DNA from 2 places in the uncultured Azonexus sp. genome. Region 1 is predicted to be linked to the other one. Evidence: riboswitches for the same ligand, from Rfam matches in the RefSeq annotation. Region 1 holds a riboswitch; the other holds the start of a gene.
The links. Region 1 has a riboswitch for cobalamin ahead of cobT (nicotinate-nucleotide--dimethylbenzimidazole phosphoribosyltransferase). Riboswitches for the same ligand answer to the same signal wherever they lie in the genome.
Positions count from the first base shown of each region.

Region 2: it holds a riboswitch for cobalamin, as region 1 does, so the genes downstream of both, Q0799_RS05490 (DUF2796 domain-containing protein) here and cobT (nicotinate-nucleotide--dimethylbenzimidazole phosphoribosyltransferase) in region 1, are expected to answer to the same signal.

Region 1 is NZ_CALJNI010000008.1:155,244-162,880, forward strand. It holds gene Q0799_RS06700 (sensor histidine kinase) at 1-581, shown strand, start outside; gene Q0799_RS06705 (LTA synthase family protein) at 652-2,637, shown strand; gene cobC (alpha-ribazole phosphatase family protein) at 2,616-3,149, opposite strand; gene Q0799_RS06715 (adenosylcobinamide-GDP ribazoletransferase) at 3,137-3,898, opposite strand; gene cobT (nicotinate-nucleotide--dimethylbenzimidazole phosphoribosyltransferase) at 3,901-4,944, opposite strand; cobalamin riboswitch at 5,018-5,232, opposite strand; gene cobU (bifunctional adenosylcobinamide kinase/adenosylcobinamide-phosphate guanylyltransferase) at 5,206-5,760, shown strand; gene Q0799_RS06730 (class I SAM-dependent methyltransferase) at 5,761-6,432, opposite strand; gene Q0799_RS06735 (cobyric acid synthase) at 6,489-7,637, opposite strand, start outside.
Region 2 is NZ_CALJNI010000006.1:16,106-23,742, reverse strand. It holds gene Q0799_RS05530 (energy transducer TonB) at 1-184, opposite strand, end outside; gene Q0799_RS05525 (hemin uptake protein HemP) at 287-466, opposite strand; gene Q0799_RS05520 (DUF2325 domain-containing protein) at 545-1,813, opposite strand; gene Q0799_RS05515 (hypothetical protein) at 1,841-2,266, opposite strand; gene Q0799_RS05510 (hypothetical protein) at 2,250-2,456, opposite strand; gene Q0799_RS05505 (hemin uptake protein HemP) at 2,720-2,950, opposite strand; gene rpsD (30S ribosomal protein S4) at 2,969-3,586, opposite strand; gene Q0799_RS05495 (hypothetical protein) at 3,616-3,882, opposite strand; cobalamin riboswitch at 4,004-4,235, shown strand; gene Q0799_RS05490 (DUF2796 domain-containing protein) at 4,303-4,827, shown strand; gene Q0799_RS05485 (hypothetical protein) at 4,827-5,288, shown strand; gene Q0799_RS05480 (DUF2149 domain-containing protein) at 5,285-5,587, shown strand; gene cobN (cobaltochelatase subunit CobN) at 5,584-7,637, shown strand, end outside.

The sequences.
Region 1 (7,637 bases):
ACCTCAGCCACGCCCTGAAAAAACCGCTGACGCTGCTGCACGCGGAAAGCACGATCCAGGACCACCCCATGCTCCGGCAACAAGTCAATCACATGACCCAGCTGATCGACCGCCATCTGGCCCGCGCCGGCAGCGGCGCCGGTGCCATCCGGGCGATTGCCGTCGGCGAGCGCGTCAGCAGCCTGCTGGCCCTGATGCAGCGTCTGCATGCGGGTCGCCAGTTGACCTGGCAGGCAACGATCCCGCCCGAGCTTCACTGGCGCGGCGAAGCCACCGACTTCGAGGAAATGCTGGGCAACCTGCTGGACAACGCCGGCAAATGGGCGACCAGCACGGTCTGCATCCGTGCCGGCATCGATGCCGGCAATCTGGTGGTCGATATCGACGATGACGGCCCAGGCATGTCGCCGACCCAGTTGCTCGCCTGCATGAGACGCGGCCAGCGATTCGACGAGAGCGTCGAGGGCAGCGGCCTCGGCCTGGTCATCGCCCGGGACATCGCCGAAACCTACGGCGGTGAAATCAAGTTGAGTGCATCCGGACGCGGCGGACTGCACGTCTGCCTGAAACTGCCGGCCTGAATCTTCCCGTTTAAGTTCCGTTTAATCGACTTGCGCCAGACTTCGGGTCTGTTCATTTGCCGAAGTCCGCATGCGCTCCAGTTCTTCCGTTTTCCAACGTATCGATCCCTGCGGCCCCTACGCCGGAATCGCCATGCTTTTCCTGCTCGGCCTGCCCATGCTCACGCTGTCGCGCAGCGCGCTGATGCTGTGGCAATCGGAACGCGTCGCTGCCACCGGCATCTGGCCGACCATGCTGCTGCAGGGCATCCGTGTCGACATCATCCAGCTTTCGCTGCTCGCCCTGCCGCTGCTGCTGCTTGCACCATTGCTCGCCGGCAAGCGCCTGTGGCCGGCATGGCGCCGCTTGAACGTCGCCTGGATCACGCTCGCAATCGCCGCCCTGACCTTGCTGGAAATCGCCTCGCCGGCCTTCATCAGCGAATACGACAGCCGGCCGAACCGGCTGTTCGTCGAATACCTGAAGTATCCCAACGAAGTTGTCGCCATGCTGTGGAACGGCTTTCGCCTGCACCTGGTCGGCGGACTGCTGGTCACCGGCCTCGCCGGCTGGATCGCCTGGCGGGTGATGCGCAACTGGCAGCAACGGGAAGCCCCCTGGTCGGGATGGAAACTCTGGCTGACCTGGCCGATCCTGTTCCTGATTTGTGCACTGGCCATCCGCTCCAGCCTCCAGCACCGCCCGGCCAACCCGGCGATGTTCGCACTGACCGCCGACCCGATGGTCAATACGCTGATCCTCAATTCCGCCTGGTCGGTCACGCACGCGATCTACGGCATGCAGCATGAAGCCAATTCCAGCGACATCTACGGCAAGATGGAACCCGCCGACATCCTTGCCGAATTCCGTCAGGCCCGCGCCAGCTTCGGCAGCCCGCATCCGCTGCTCGACGATGCGGAGATTCCGACCCTGGTTGACCAGAAGGCGACGGTGCGCCGGGCCAAGCCGCTGAATCTGGTGATCATCCTCGAGGAAAGCCTGGGCGCGACCTTCGTCGAATCGCTGGGCGGCGTGCCGGTGACGCCCAACCTGGAAAAACTCAAGCACGAAGGCTGGTGGTTCGAGCAGCTCTACGCCACCGGCACGCGCTCGATCCGCGGCATCGAGGCGGTCACCACCGGCTTCCTGCCGACGCCGGCGCAGGCTGTGGTCAAGCTGTCGCTGGCCCAGCGCAACTTTGCCACGCTGGCCGGAATTCTCGGCCAGCACGGCTACGAATCCGAATTCATCTACGGCGGCGAAGCGCATTTCGACAACATGCGCAGTTTCTTCACCGGTAATGGTTTTTCGTTGATCACCGAGCAGAAGGACTATAAGAACCCGAAATTCGTCGCCAGCTGGGGCGTTTCCGACGAAGACCTGTTCGACAAGACGCACGAGCGCTTGCAGGCCAAGCACACCGAGGGGCAACCCAGTTTCACGCTGGTATTCACCTCGACCAATCACGCCCCCTTCGAGTTTCCGGACGGCCGCATCGAACTGCACGAGCAGCCCAAGCAGACCGAAAACAACGCCGTCAAATACACCGACCACGCACTCGGCGAATTCATCGCCAAGGCCAAGGCCAGCAGCTACTGGCAGGACACGATCTTCGTCGTCGTCGCCGACCACGACATCCGTGTGCGCGGCGACAGCATGGTACCGGTCGAGCGCTTTCACATCCCCGGCCTGATCCTCGGCGCCGACATCCAGCCCAAGCGGGTGAAAACGGTCGCCAGCCAGATCGACCTGGCACCAACGCTGCTCTCGCTGATTGGCGTCGATGCCAAACACCCGATGCCCGGCCGCGACCTGACCCGCGAAGCCGACAACCTGCCGGGTCGCGCGATGATGCAGTACGAACAGAACTATGGCTGGATGGAAGGCAACCAGGTCGTCGTCCTGCGCCCGGAAAAGGAACCCGCCTTCGCCCACTACGACCGCCAGACGAAGCGCCTGAGCGCCGCCGAGGCCCCGCCCACCGACGGCGAGGCACTCGCCAGACGGGCATTGGCGCACGCGCTGCTGCCGGCCTGGCTATACCGCGAGCAGCGCTACCGGCTGCCCGAAGAATAATCGAGCCGGGTCAGGCTGCCATACTCCGGCGCCGGCCGATTCAGGGCCGCCGCCAGCGTCTCGCCGGCCGCCGCCACGAGCAGCGCACGGATCACGCCAGCGTGGGTGACCAGCAGATGCGCTCCGGCCGGTAGTTCGTCGACGAAGGCAAGCACGCGCTGCTGCAACCGACGCGGCGACTCGCCGCCGGGCGGCGCGTAGCCGTCGATGTCGGCAGCCCAGGCATCGAGTTCGGCACGCGCGATGTCGTCCCACGAACGACCTTCCCAGGCACCGAAATCCAGTTCCATCAGCCGCGCGTCGAGGCGCGGTGCCGGCTGCAGGACTTCAGCCAACGTCCGGCAGCGTTGCAACGGACTGCTCCACACCGGCAATTCGGGTGGCAGTTCGCGACGCAGGCGCTCGGCGACAGGCACCGAATCTTCGGCCGCGACGTCGAGTTGACCGTAACAGACGCCGGGCGCGATCAAGGGTCGCGGGTGGCGCACCAGGTACAGCGTCAGCGCGGCCATTGCGCGAGCAGCCCCAGGTAGAAGGCGATTTCGGCAAGCTGCTGGGTGGCGCCCAGGCAGTCGCCGGTATAACCGCCCAGCCAGCGGCGGAACTTGGCCGCCAGCCAGGCCGTGGCCAGCAGCGCCAGCACAAGCCCTACCACTGCCTGTTGCCAGGGCAGCCAGAGTAGCGGCGCCAGCGCGAATGCCAAGGCGAACAGCAATGCCCCCGGCGCCAGCCGCTGGGCCAGCGGCCTGGCCTTGGACTGCGCGTCGTCGCGCGCGTAGTCCAAGGTTGCCAGCAGCAGTGTCGCACAGCCGCGCGACCCGGCATGCCCGGCGAGCAGCGCCGCCGGCACCAGTGCCGGATCGAGCGCCGCCAGCAAGACGAACTTGCCGGTCAGCCCCAGCCATAACGCGACAACGCCGTAACTGCCGACCCGCGAATCCTTCATGATCGCCAGGATGCGCGTCTTGTCCCAGCCGCCGCCGAGACCGTCGGCGGTATCGGACAGGCCGTCCTCGTGGAAGGCGCCGGTAGCGTAAAGCGTTGCCGCCATCGCCAGCAGCACGGCGACCGGCTGCGGCCAGAACTGCAGCGCGGCCAGGCAGACCAGCGCGGCAATGCCGCCGACGACCAGGCCGACCGCCGGAAACCAGCGCGCCGAATGGTTCAGTGCTTCAGCCGAATGGCCGACCCAGGCCGGCACCGGCAGCCGCGTGAAGAAACGCACGGCGCCGAGGAAGTAGTCGAGCTCGCGGCGCAGCATGGCTAACCGGCGACGCCGGCCGACTCGAAGCTGGCCATTTCGTTGAGGAAGGCGACCGCCGCCTGGACCAGCGGAAAAGCCAGCGCGGCGCCGGTGCCCTCACCCAGGCGCAGGCCCAGATCAAGCAGCGGCTCTGCCTGCAACGCCTGCAACTGCGCGCGGTGGCCGGGCTCGGCCGAACGGTGGCAGAAGACGCAGTAGTCGAGCAAGGCCGGTTCGAGGCGCGCGGCGACCAACGCCGCGGAACCGACGATGAAACCGTCGATGAGCAGCACCATCTTCGCTTCCGCCGCCGCCAGCATGGCGCCGACCATGGTCGCGATCTCGAAACCGCCGAACTCGGCGAGCACGGCAAAGGCGTCGTCGGCCCCGCCGGCGTTGCGGTAGCGGGTCAGCGCCTGCTCCAGCAGCGCCTGCTTGCGCGCCAGCCCGGCGTCGTCGAGACCGGTGCCGCGACCGACGCAATCGGCCAGAGGCACGCCGGTCAGGCAGTGGGTGATCAAGGACGCCGAGGCGGTGTTGCCGATGCCCATCTCGCCGAATCCGACCACCTTGCAGCCGGCTGCCGCCAGGCCGAAGACCACGCCGGCGCCCTGCTCGATGGCCTGCGCGCACTGCGCCGCCGTCATCGCCGGGGATTCCAGGTAATTGGCCGTGCCCGGCGCCACCTTGAGATCGATCAGGCCTTCACGCGGACCGCCGAAATCATGGGCGACTCCGGCATCGACCACCGACAGGCCGAGACCGTTCTGGCGCGCGAAGACGTTGATTGCCGCGCCGCCGGCGAGGAAGTTCTCGACCATCTGCCAGGTCACATCCTGCGGATAGGCCGAGACGCCGGCCTTGGCCGCGCCGTGATCGCCGGCGAAGACCAGCATCTGCGGCCGGTCGAGCGACGGCGTCAGCGTCTGCTGGATCAGGCCGATGCGCACCGCCAACGCCTCCAGCTGGCCGAGCGAGCCGGGCGGCTTGGTCTTGCGGTCGACCTTGTGCTTGAGCGAATTTTCCATGCCCCGGTCCGGGGCGGTGATTGCGAACGAATGCATCCGATTCTCCAAAAGCGAAAGGGCCTCGCGACGACGTTTGGCCAACGCAGTCGCGAAGCCCTTGTCCACAGGCTTCAAAATGAAGATGTCCGACAGGTCTTCTGGCTTCCGGATCGTCCGATCCGCTGCGCCTTCCCGGCAGGTCTGTTTCCCTGCGTAGTGGCATCGTGCAGCGGCCGTCCCCGGTTACAGCGGCGGGCCCGCCCCGGAATAGAGTTGTCTCGCACCGGGTTCCGTTTTGTCGAACGCGCTGATTATACAATGGCGGCCATGAATGAACTGATCCTCGGCGGCGCCCGTTCGGGCAAGAGCCGCCATGCCGAGCAACGCGCTCTCGAATCCGGCCAGCGGGTCGTCTATGTCGCCACCGCCGAATCGCGCGACGGCGAGATGGCGCGCCGCATCGCCCACCACCGCGAACGCCGCCCGGCCGACTGGGGCTGCGTCGAGGAGCCGCTGCACCTGGCCGCGCGCCTGCGCGAACTGGCGGCGCCCGACACCTGCATCCTGGTCGATTGCCTGACGCTGTGGCTGTCCAACCTGCTTTTCGCCGGCCGCGCTGCCGCCCAGGCCGACGCCGGCGAGGCCGTCGACTGCCCGCTGTTCGCCGGCGAGACAGCGGCACTGATCGAAACGCTGCCGCAACTGCCCGGGCGGATCATCCTGGTCTCCAACGAGGTCGGCTGGGGCATCGTGCCGATGCACCCGGTCTCGCGCCTGTTCGCCGACGAACAGGGCCGGCTCAACCAGCACGTCGCCGCAGTCTGCGATCAGGTGACGCTGGTCGCCGCCGGCCTGCCGCTGACGCTGAAGTAGTCAGGCGCGCTTGCGCAGCGTATAGACCCGCCACATCGCATAGCCGGGCAGAAAATCCCTGTAGCCGACGATGTCGAAGCCGGCCGTGGCAAACTCGGCCTCAATGACCCGGCGCGGCACGACGAAGCGGTTGTTGTTAACCGGCCGCCTTGCCTCCAGCCGGGCCCGCCGCCAAGCCTTGAAATTGCCATCCGCCCACAGCGAAAGCACGACGGTTTGACGGGAAACCCGGTAAAACTCGCGCAACATCGCCAGCCGATGCGCCGGCTCAGCGATATGATGCAGCAGACGCATGCTGAACACGCAATCCACGGCATCGCCGGCTAGATCGATGGCGAAGGCCGAAGTCTGGAAGGCCTCGACGCGGCCAACGATCTCCGGGGCCTGCGTGGCGCGGGCCACGTCAATCATGTCGGCCGAGTTATCGGCAGCGAGAATGCGGCGATCCTGCCTTTCCGACAGCATCGGCCAAAAACGCCCTGCGCCGCAAGGCAGATCAAGGACGCTCGCCGGATCGCCGGCCATCGCCAACGCCGCCCGCGCGATCTGTTGCTCGCGCCAGTCGGAAAGACGACGCATCAGCCCGGACCGATGCTTGTAAAAATAGTGCTGCGCGTGCTCGCGGTCATACTTGCGTGAAAACTCGAGTTCGATTGGTGCTTTCCCTGCCATGGCCTACTTCCTCCTTTAGGAAGCCCTATTGTCGGCGGTACTGTCTAAACAGATTCTTAACGCAGGCTAACGGCGGCCAGCCAGGGCCTGAGCTTTTCCCAGTCGAACGCCGCCTCGACCGAATCGGCCAGGCGGTCGAGATCAGCTTCGCGGCGGGCGGCGAAATCGACGCTGTCGACCTCGCCGGCACCGGCCCAGTTCAACAATGCAGCCAGGGCCTCGGGATGGTCGAAAACGCCGTGGCAGTAGGTGCCGAGCACCTGGTCGTCAGCCGAGATGGCGCCGTCGGCACGGCCATCGGCCAGCTGCACGGCGGCCCGTGTCAAGCCATCGCCCTGGGTGACGCCGAGGTGAATTTCGTAGCCGGTCATCGCCGGTTGTCCTTCGAGATGCAGATGACCGCTGACATTGCGCAACTGCTTTTCGCTTTCCAGCGTCGTGTCCACCGCCAGGAAACCGAGGCCCGCCGTCGTTCCCGGCTGTCCTTCGAGACCGAGCGGGTCGGCAATGCTGCGCCCGAGCATCTGGTAGCCGCCGCACAGGCCGATCACCTTGCCGCCGTAGCGCAAGTGGCGGGCGATGGCCTGATCGTGGCCGTGGGCGCGCAACCAGTCGAGGTCGGCACGCACTGCCTTGGAACCGGGCAGGACGATCAGGTCGGCCGGCGGCAAGGCTTCGCCCGGCGCGATCCAGCGGAAATCGACCTGCGGATGCAGGCGCAACGGATCGAGATCGTTGTGGTTGGAGGTGCGCGGGTAGGCCGGCGCGACGACGCGGATTCTTGCCGTTTTCTTGCCGTCGACCGTGGACGTCGCGATCGCGTCCTCGGCGTCGAGCATCAGCCCGTGCAGGTAGGGCAGCACACCGAGCACCGGCTTGCCGGTGCGCTGTTCGAGCCAGTCGAGACCGGGTTCAAGCAACGCAATGTCACCACGGAAACGATTGATGACGAAGCCGACGACGCGCGCCTGCTCGGACGCTGACAGCAGTTCCAGCGTACCGACCAGATGGGCGAAGACGCCTCCGCGGTCTATGTCGGCGACGATGATCACCGGGCAATCGACCGCCTCGGCAAAGCCCATGTTGGCGATGTCGCGGTCGCGCAGGTTGATCTCGGCCGGCGAGCCGGCGCCTTCGACCAGCACGCAGTCGTAGTGCGCGGTCAGCCGGCCCCAGGATTCGAGCACCGCGCCCATCGCCCGCGG
Region 2 (7,637 bases), on a different contig from region 1:
CCTCGGGCGGGGCTTCGATTTGCGGTGCCGGCAGCAGGTCGACGATCAGTGGCATCTCCATGATCTGCGGCGCCACGGTCTTGGCGGCCAGGGCCAGCAACAGGGCGCCGGCGTGGAGACCGATGACGATGGTCAGTAGCCCGCTGCGGCGGCTGGTCGATGGTGGGGATAAGGCGTAACTCATGGCGTTTGTTCGGTTGGTTCCGCGCCCGCCAGGAAAAAACCCTTGGCTTGCTGGCCGGGAGGCGCGCTGGCTACGGGAAAGGTCTTACAACGGAGAGAAAAGCTATTTGGTCAGGATCAGCTTGTTTTCGCGGGTGACGCGCAACAGATAACGCTGGCCTGCGTGTTCGATTTCGACAGTGTTGGCACCTTGCAGAATCTGCCCGCTATCCACGCGTGGCAGGGAGGTGTTGCTTGCTGGCGGGGTGCTGGAATCCGGGGCGGGTTTCGGCGGGGTGTTCATGTGTTTTGTATGTAACTTGAATGTCTCCAATTGTAACTAAACGAGAACGATTGTCAATAATATTCGCATTGGTGTTCGTTAGGCGGTGGTGGCCTGGCTGATCACTCGGCCAAAGCTGGAAATGCCGCTGCTACGGACGAACAGGCAGGGCTTGCCGGTGCGTCGGCATTGTTCCTTGACCCGCCAGTAGGCGTTGTGGCTGATGCAGCCTGCCTGACAGATCACCAGATCGGCAGCGGACAGCACGCTGTCGATGCGGTGCAGGCTCTCTTCGAGGCCGCCGTCGTGGTGCATGAAACGCCCGCCGGATTGCTCGACGACCTGCCGGTAGGCGTCGATGGCGCCGGTGCGGCCGCCAACGCACAACACACACTTGCCGGAGAGCTTGTCCGGCGTGCTGGTGGCGGCGAGATTCAATGCCTCATCGTCTTCGCTGAGCAACTGGTTGATCGTTTCCTCGGCATGACGCAGCCGCTGACGCAGGTGCCAGACCTCGGTTTCGCGCGCCTCGGCCTCGGCGGTCAGGGCGGTGCATCGGGCTTCGGCATCGCTGGCCCGGCGCAGCAGGCTCTGCCGGTCCTTGAGGTCGGGCAGGCTGCCGCGCAGCTGATCGAGTTGTCCGGCCTGGTTGGCGATCAGTGCTTCACGCCCGGCCAGTTCGGCGCGCAGGTCGATGACGCGCTGGCCCATTGCCTGGGTCTCGATCGATTTTTCCTGGCGCAGCGATTCGTTTTCCTGGCGGGCTTTTTCCAGTTGCTGCTTGAGTTGCCGGTTTTCGGCCTGCAGCGACTTCAAGGTCTTCAGATCGGCCCGGGTGCCGGTGCCGACCTGATGCTGGATCATGTGGATGTCGCCATAGACCTCGTGCTCCAGCGTCGAGTCGCAGGCCGGGTGAGTCCAGGTGGCCCACAGGGCGGCCGGAATTTCGCTGCCGATGGCGGTGGCTTCGCGCCACAGCTTGCGCAGCGCGTCGCTGTCCTTGGCGCCGGCAAAGCGACGAATGGTGGCGTGATAGCGCTTTTCCAGTTGCTTGTGCAGCACTTCGGCGAGTTTGCTGCGGATCTCGCAATTGCCAACGGCCGTGGTGTGCAGGACGAAATCGGTGGTATCCGCGGGGAAATGCATCACCTTTTTCATCAGGCTGCGCAATTCGGCGACATCGAAACAGGTGCCGATCACCGGGCAGTGAAACTTGTGGGCGATTTCCCAGAGCTTGCGGCGTCGGGAGCTGGTCGGGGCGTCTTGCGGCAACTGCGGTGCAGCGTTGATCATTGACTCGAACAAGGCCAGCGGGCGGCGGCTCGGTGTAAAGCTGCCGCCGGCGACATGATGGGGAAAATCAGGCATGCGCGAATTCCTTGGCAAGTAGCGGGTTCAGGCGTGATGGCTGGCGCGCTGGCACAAGCGGAAGGCGAGGTCGTCGCGCTCGCGGGCCAGGCGCTCGCACTCGCGGTGCGCGGCGCAGATGGTCTTGTCCATGTGCCAGACGCGCTGGGCGGCGACGATCAATTGTTCGTTGGCTTCCCGCAGTTCCATCAGTTGTTGGCCCAGTTCGATGATGGCCTGGCCGGATTCGAGCTGGGCGATGCGCGCGCGCAGATTGCTGGATTGTGCTTCCAGCAAGGCGATGCGATTGGCTTGTTCGATGCTGCGGGCAGCATTGAGCGTGATCATCCGCTTCTGGCTGCTGCGGGCTTTCTGCAAGGCGCGGCGCAGGGCGGCGTTTTCTCTTTCCAGGGCACTCTGCGGCTCGCCAGGTTCCTTTTCGAGGATGGCGCGGTTTTCAAGCGGGGCAAGCATGGTGTAACTCCTGGCGCTGACCCAGGCGTTGGCTGGCGCGTTCGCACAATTCACGGGTTTCATGATCGATGTCCTGGTCGCACAGGTGCTCAAGCAGTCGTGCCGCGTGCAGCGCGGATTGACGACACCCAGTCTCTTCGTGGATCAGGACCAGGCTGAGGGTGGCGGCCCAGATGTCGCTTTTCGGCATGGCTTTCTCCTCAGAAACCGGCGCCGGCCAGCATCAGCCAGAGCAGGGTGGCGGCGATACCGGTATGGATCAACAGACTGTTCATGTGGCACCTCGCATGAGTGAGAATGGTTCTTAATATACGTGAATGGCAAATTAAGTCAAACAAGAATTATTTCGTTTTGTGACAATGTTATTTCCGGGTGGAGGGCGCCGGCGTGTGATCGGCGCCCTCCGGAGGAGCAGGCGGGGTCAGCGACCTGCTCCGGCTTGCTCGGTGGGGCTTACTTGGTCAGGATCAGCTTGCCTTGGCGGGTGATGCGCAGGCGGTACTCGCTGCCACTGTGGCGGATGCAGATTTCGTTGCATTCGCCAAACAGGGCTTTGCTGGCGATGCACTGGATCGCGCAGCTTGCGGTCCGGGCGGCGGCTTGTTCGGGCTTGAGACGCAAGGTCGGGCGCGGACCGTTGGCATGCAGGAACGGAATGCGCAGAGTCTGTTTGCTCGGTTCCATGATGGGCTCCTCGAGGGATTACATCCGGGTGGCGTAGTACTCGACCACACGCTGCAGGTCGAGTGGGAAGGGCGCCGCGTCGCCATCGGGCAGGTGGGTCAGGCGGGCGCAGGTCGTCGCGTCATCGAAGGCGATCCATTGCGGACGCTCCAGCGCCGGCTCTTCGAGCGTGGCGCGCACCAGATCGATCTTGCGTCCGGCCTCGGTCGGGCCGAAGGCGTCGCCGATGCGCAGGCGGATCGAGGGAATGGTCACGCGCTTGCCGTTGAGCTGGAAATGACCGTGGCTGACCAGTTGGCGGGCGGCCGGAATGGTCGGCGCGAAACCTGCGCGGAAGACCATGTTGTCGAGGCGGCGTTCGAGCAGTTCGACCAGCTTGTTGCCGGTGGCGCCGCGATCCTTCTTGGCATCGGCGACGGCGCGGCGTAGCTGGCGTTCGCTCAGACCGTAGTTGTAGCGCAGCTTCTGTTTTTCCATCAGTTGCAGGCCGAATTCGGACTTGCGCGAGGTGACTTTGCGGGCGCCGTGCTGGCCGGGCGGCTGGTTGCGTTCCTGCATCGACTTGCGCGACAGCCCCGGCAGATCGACGCCGAGGGCGCGCAGGACTTTGAGGCGGGGGCCGGTATAACGGGACATGATTACTCTCTCTCGTACTGTGATTGATGTCAGTGGGTCTGGCAGCCGGGGTGGGCCAGCGGGTAGCAATCGACCGGAACCGAAGCGGGGTGGCAGTGCACCGCCTCCCAGCCACCGAGGACTTCCTGCAGCGTGCTCTTCAGGTAGGGATTGAGTTCGGCGCTGTCAGCCACGCTGCGCAGATGAGTGCGCAAGGCTTCGGTCTTGTGGAAGGTGGCGCCGCGCAGGGCTGACGAGGACAACAGGTGGATGACGGCAGCCAGCCTGAGTTCGAGGGGCATGTCGGCGTGTTCCATGAGGGGCGCTCCAGTCGGTTCGGGGAAACTGGCTGGCTGGCCGGAAACGCGGCTTGCTGGCTAATGAATGAGAATTATTGTTAATAATTCATTTGGCGTCAAGCGTCTTTTTCGCAGGCTGTGCTAACATCCACTCGTTGGTGCTCGCGCTTGCCTCGGCCGGCGCGGTTAAACGGGAAGCTGGGAGATTGGCCGTCAGGCAGCTCCAACCAGCGCTGCCCCCGCAACGGTAAGTGGATGGACGTCCGCGTCCAGTTTTCACCCTGCAGCCACTGGCGATGCAACGCATCCCGGGAAGGCGGTGAAGGCAAGATCCACCAGCCCGGATACCGGCCAACAGGGTGGTCCGCGCATGCGCCGGGCCGTAATGCCTGATGTCGACGGGGAGGTCGGCAGGGCGTCATTTTGGAACTTCTTCCCATGTCAAAAATCCCCACGCGTGTGGCGGCGTGCGCCGTGTTCACGGCGGCTGCCTGTTTTTCCCCGCTTTCCCTGGCCCACGGCAACCACACCCACGGTCACGGCAATGTCCAGGTCAGTATTGATGGTGCGGCGCTGACGGTGCGCCTCGATGTGCCGCTCGAAGCCTATCTTGGCTACGACTACCCGCCCCGCAACGAAAAACAGCAGCAGGTCTGGCAGGCCTTCGTCGAACGTGTTGCCGACCCGTTGCGCTTCGTCGAGCCGCCGGCAGAAGCCCAGTGCAAGCTGAGTGGCAGTCGCACCGAACCGGCGCTGGGCGAGGTCGTCGATCCCAAGGTCGATATTGCCAACCTGGTGCACGAAATCCGCTTCGAGTGCGCGCAGCCCGAAGCGCTCAAGTCGCTGAGCTTCAGCGCCTTCCGTGACCACCCGGGGCTCAAGCAGTTGCGGGTCCGCCTGGAGCGGGCCGGCGCGAAAAAGACCCAGACCATCCGTCCGCGTTTCCCGGCGCTGGTGTTCTGATGCTGGAGGCCGGCTTTACCCAACTCACCCAGTTGCTGCTGACGCCGATTCTCTGGCTGCTGGCGGCGGCGCTGGTCTACGCCTTGTGGATGAGCGGCGCCGTGCTGGTCGAGGCCTGGCAACGGCGTTCGCCGGCCTTCCGCAGTCTGCCCGACGCACCGGAACTGGCGTTCGACGAGATCGAGTTGATCGTCCTGCGCCGGCTTGAGCCGCTGCGCCTGCTCAGCCGGGTGACGCCGATGCTCGGTCTGATCGCCACCATGATCCCGCTCGGCCCGGCGCTGCATGGGGTTGCCAGCGGCAACGGCAGTGCTGCGCTGGCGGTGTTCAGCGACGCCTTTGCCGGCGTCGTGCTGGCGCTGACGGCGGCGGCCATCGGCCTGGTCCTGTATTCCCTACGCCGTCGCTGGCTGCTCGGCGAACTGCTGGCCATCCGCAAGCGCCGGGAGGGCCTGGCGTGAGCCTCAAGCATTTCAACATCCTGGAAGAGGATGACGACGACCCGATGCTCTCGTCGATCAACCTGGTCGATGTCTTTCTCGTTCTGGTCGTCGCCCTGCTGGCGGCGGTCAACCTGTCGTCGGCTGGCGATCCGGGGGCGCCGGTGGAACTGGCGATTCCGGAAAACGGCCAGGAAATCCGCTACCAGGGCACCGGCGACAGCGGCGAAGGAGAGGGCGTGCGGGCCGGCGTTGCCTACCGCTTGCGCGACGGCAGCATCATCTACGTTCCGGAAGACGGCCCGGCCACCAAGCCATGATGCGCTGGCTGGGATGGCTGCTGCTCGCCTGCCTGGCGGGTGCTGCGCAGGCGCGCGAACTGTTGTGGGTGACCGCCGACATCACGCCCAAGGCCCGCACCGCCCTGGTCGAACGCCTGGCGCAGGCGAATGGCTGGCGTTTCCGGCATTTCGATACGCCGCTGACCCTGCCGGAGAGCGAACGCCCGGCGCAGCGCCGGCGCCTGCTGGCGGCGGCCACCAGTGCCGACATGCTGTGGGTCGATGCGCCGCATGCGATGCCGCAGGCACTGCTGGCCGACATGCTGCCGGCTGGCGCGGTCAAAGTGCCGGTGATCTGGATCGGCCCCGAGTCGGTTGCGGCGTCTGATCGGCTGGCTGATTACCTGCGCCACGGTGGCGAAGGCAATGTCCGGGCCGCGCTGACCCTGGCCGCCCGCCGTCTCGCCGGCATGAGCGAGGCGCAAGCTGTAGCTGATCTGCCGACGCCGCGCCCCTGGCCGCGCCAGGGGCTCTACCATCCGGACGCTCCGGACTTCCTGGCCGACGTCGACGCCCTGAAGGCCTGGCGCCGCGATCCACGACCGGCAGTGGCGGTGCTCGTCCATCGCCATCATTTCGTCAATGGCGAAACGGCCTGGCTCGACGCCTGGCTGCGCCGCTTTGATGCCTACGGGCTGGCAGCCTATGCGGTCTTCGGTCAGCAACTCGATGCCGGCGGCCTGCGCCAGTTGCTGGTGGCGCGTGCGGACCGCCGCGACAGCGGCCCGGAAACGGCGCACCCGGCGGTACTGGTGCTGCACCAGCTGGTGTCGAAAGGCGCCGAGCTGCAGACCCTGCTGGCGCGCTGGCAAGTGCCGCTGCTGTCGGCCTTGCCCTATCGCCATGGCGACACCGCCGCCTGGCAGAACGATGCGACCGGCCTGCGTCTGGCCGACACGCCCTTTTACCTGTTCCAGCCGGAAGCGGCGGGCGCCATTGATCCGCTGATCGTCGCCGCCCATCCCGACGATAAGCGGCCGGTCGAACTGATCGAGCGCCAGGCCGATGCACTGATCGCCCGCGCCGCGCGGCAGGTTGCGCTGCAGCGCAAGCCGCCGGCGGAAAAGAAGCTGGCGCTGATGGTGTACAACTATCCGGCCGGCGGCAGCAATTTCGGCGCCTCCTTCCTCAACGTGCCGCGCAGCCTGGAAAACGTCACTGCCGCGCTGGTGCATGCCGGCTACCGCACGCAATCCTTGCCCGAAGCAGCCTGGGTGGCGAACCTGCAACCCTTGCTGAGTGCCTATTATCCCGACGCCGACCTGCGCGCCCTGCTTGCCGCTGACCAGGCCGAGGCCCTGCCGCTGCGCGCCTACCGTGCCTGGTGGAACAGCCTGCCGGCCAACACGCGCCAGCGCATCGCCGGCCACTGGGGCGAGCCGGAGAAAAGCCGTTATCTGGTCGACTGGCAGGGCGAGAAGGTTTTCGTCATTCCCCGCTTGCGGCTCGGTAACGTCTCGGTGCTGCCGCAGCCGCCGCGCGAGGAAACCCTGCATCGCGGCCAGAATCCGTTTTCGCACAAGAGTGGCACGCCGCTGTCGCACCATTATCTGGCGGTCTACCTGTGGGCACGCCAGGGCGATGCCCTGGTCCACTTCGGCACCCACGGCACCCAGGAATGGGCCGGTGGCAAGCCGCGCGGGCTCGACGTCCTCGACGACGCGCTGCTGCCGCTGGGCGACTTGCCGGTGATCTATCCCTACATCGTCGACAACCTCGGCGAGGCGCTGACCGCCAAGCGGCGCGGGCGTGCCGTGCTGCTCAGTCACCGCACGCCGGTGCTGGCGACCAGTGGCCTGGGCCCCGGCATGGCGCAACTGCACGAACTGATGCACGAGTGGGCGATTGCCGACGAAGGGCCGACCAAAATTGCGGTCGGCCAGCGCTTGACCGCGCTGATCGCCGAAAACCGCCTGCACCATGATCTCGGCTGGCCAATCGAACGGGTGCAGCGCGAACTCGATGCCTTCCTCGATGCCCTGCATCCCTGGCTCGACCAGCTTGCCCACGGCAGCCAGCCGCGCGGGCT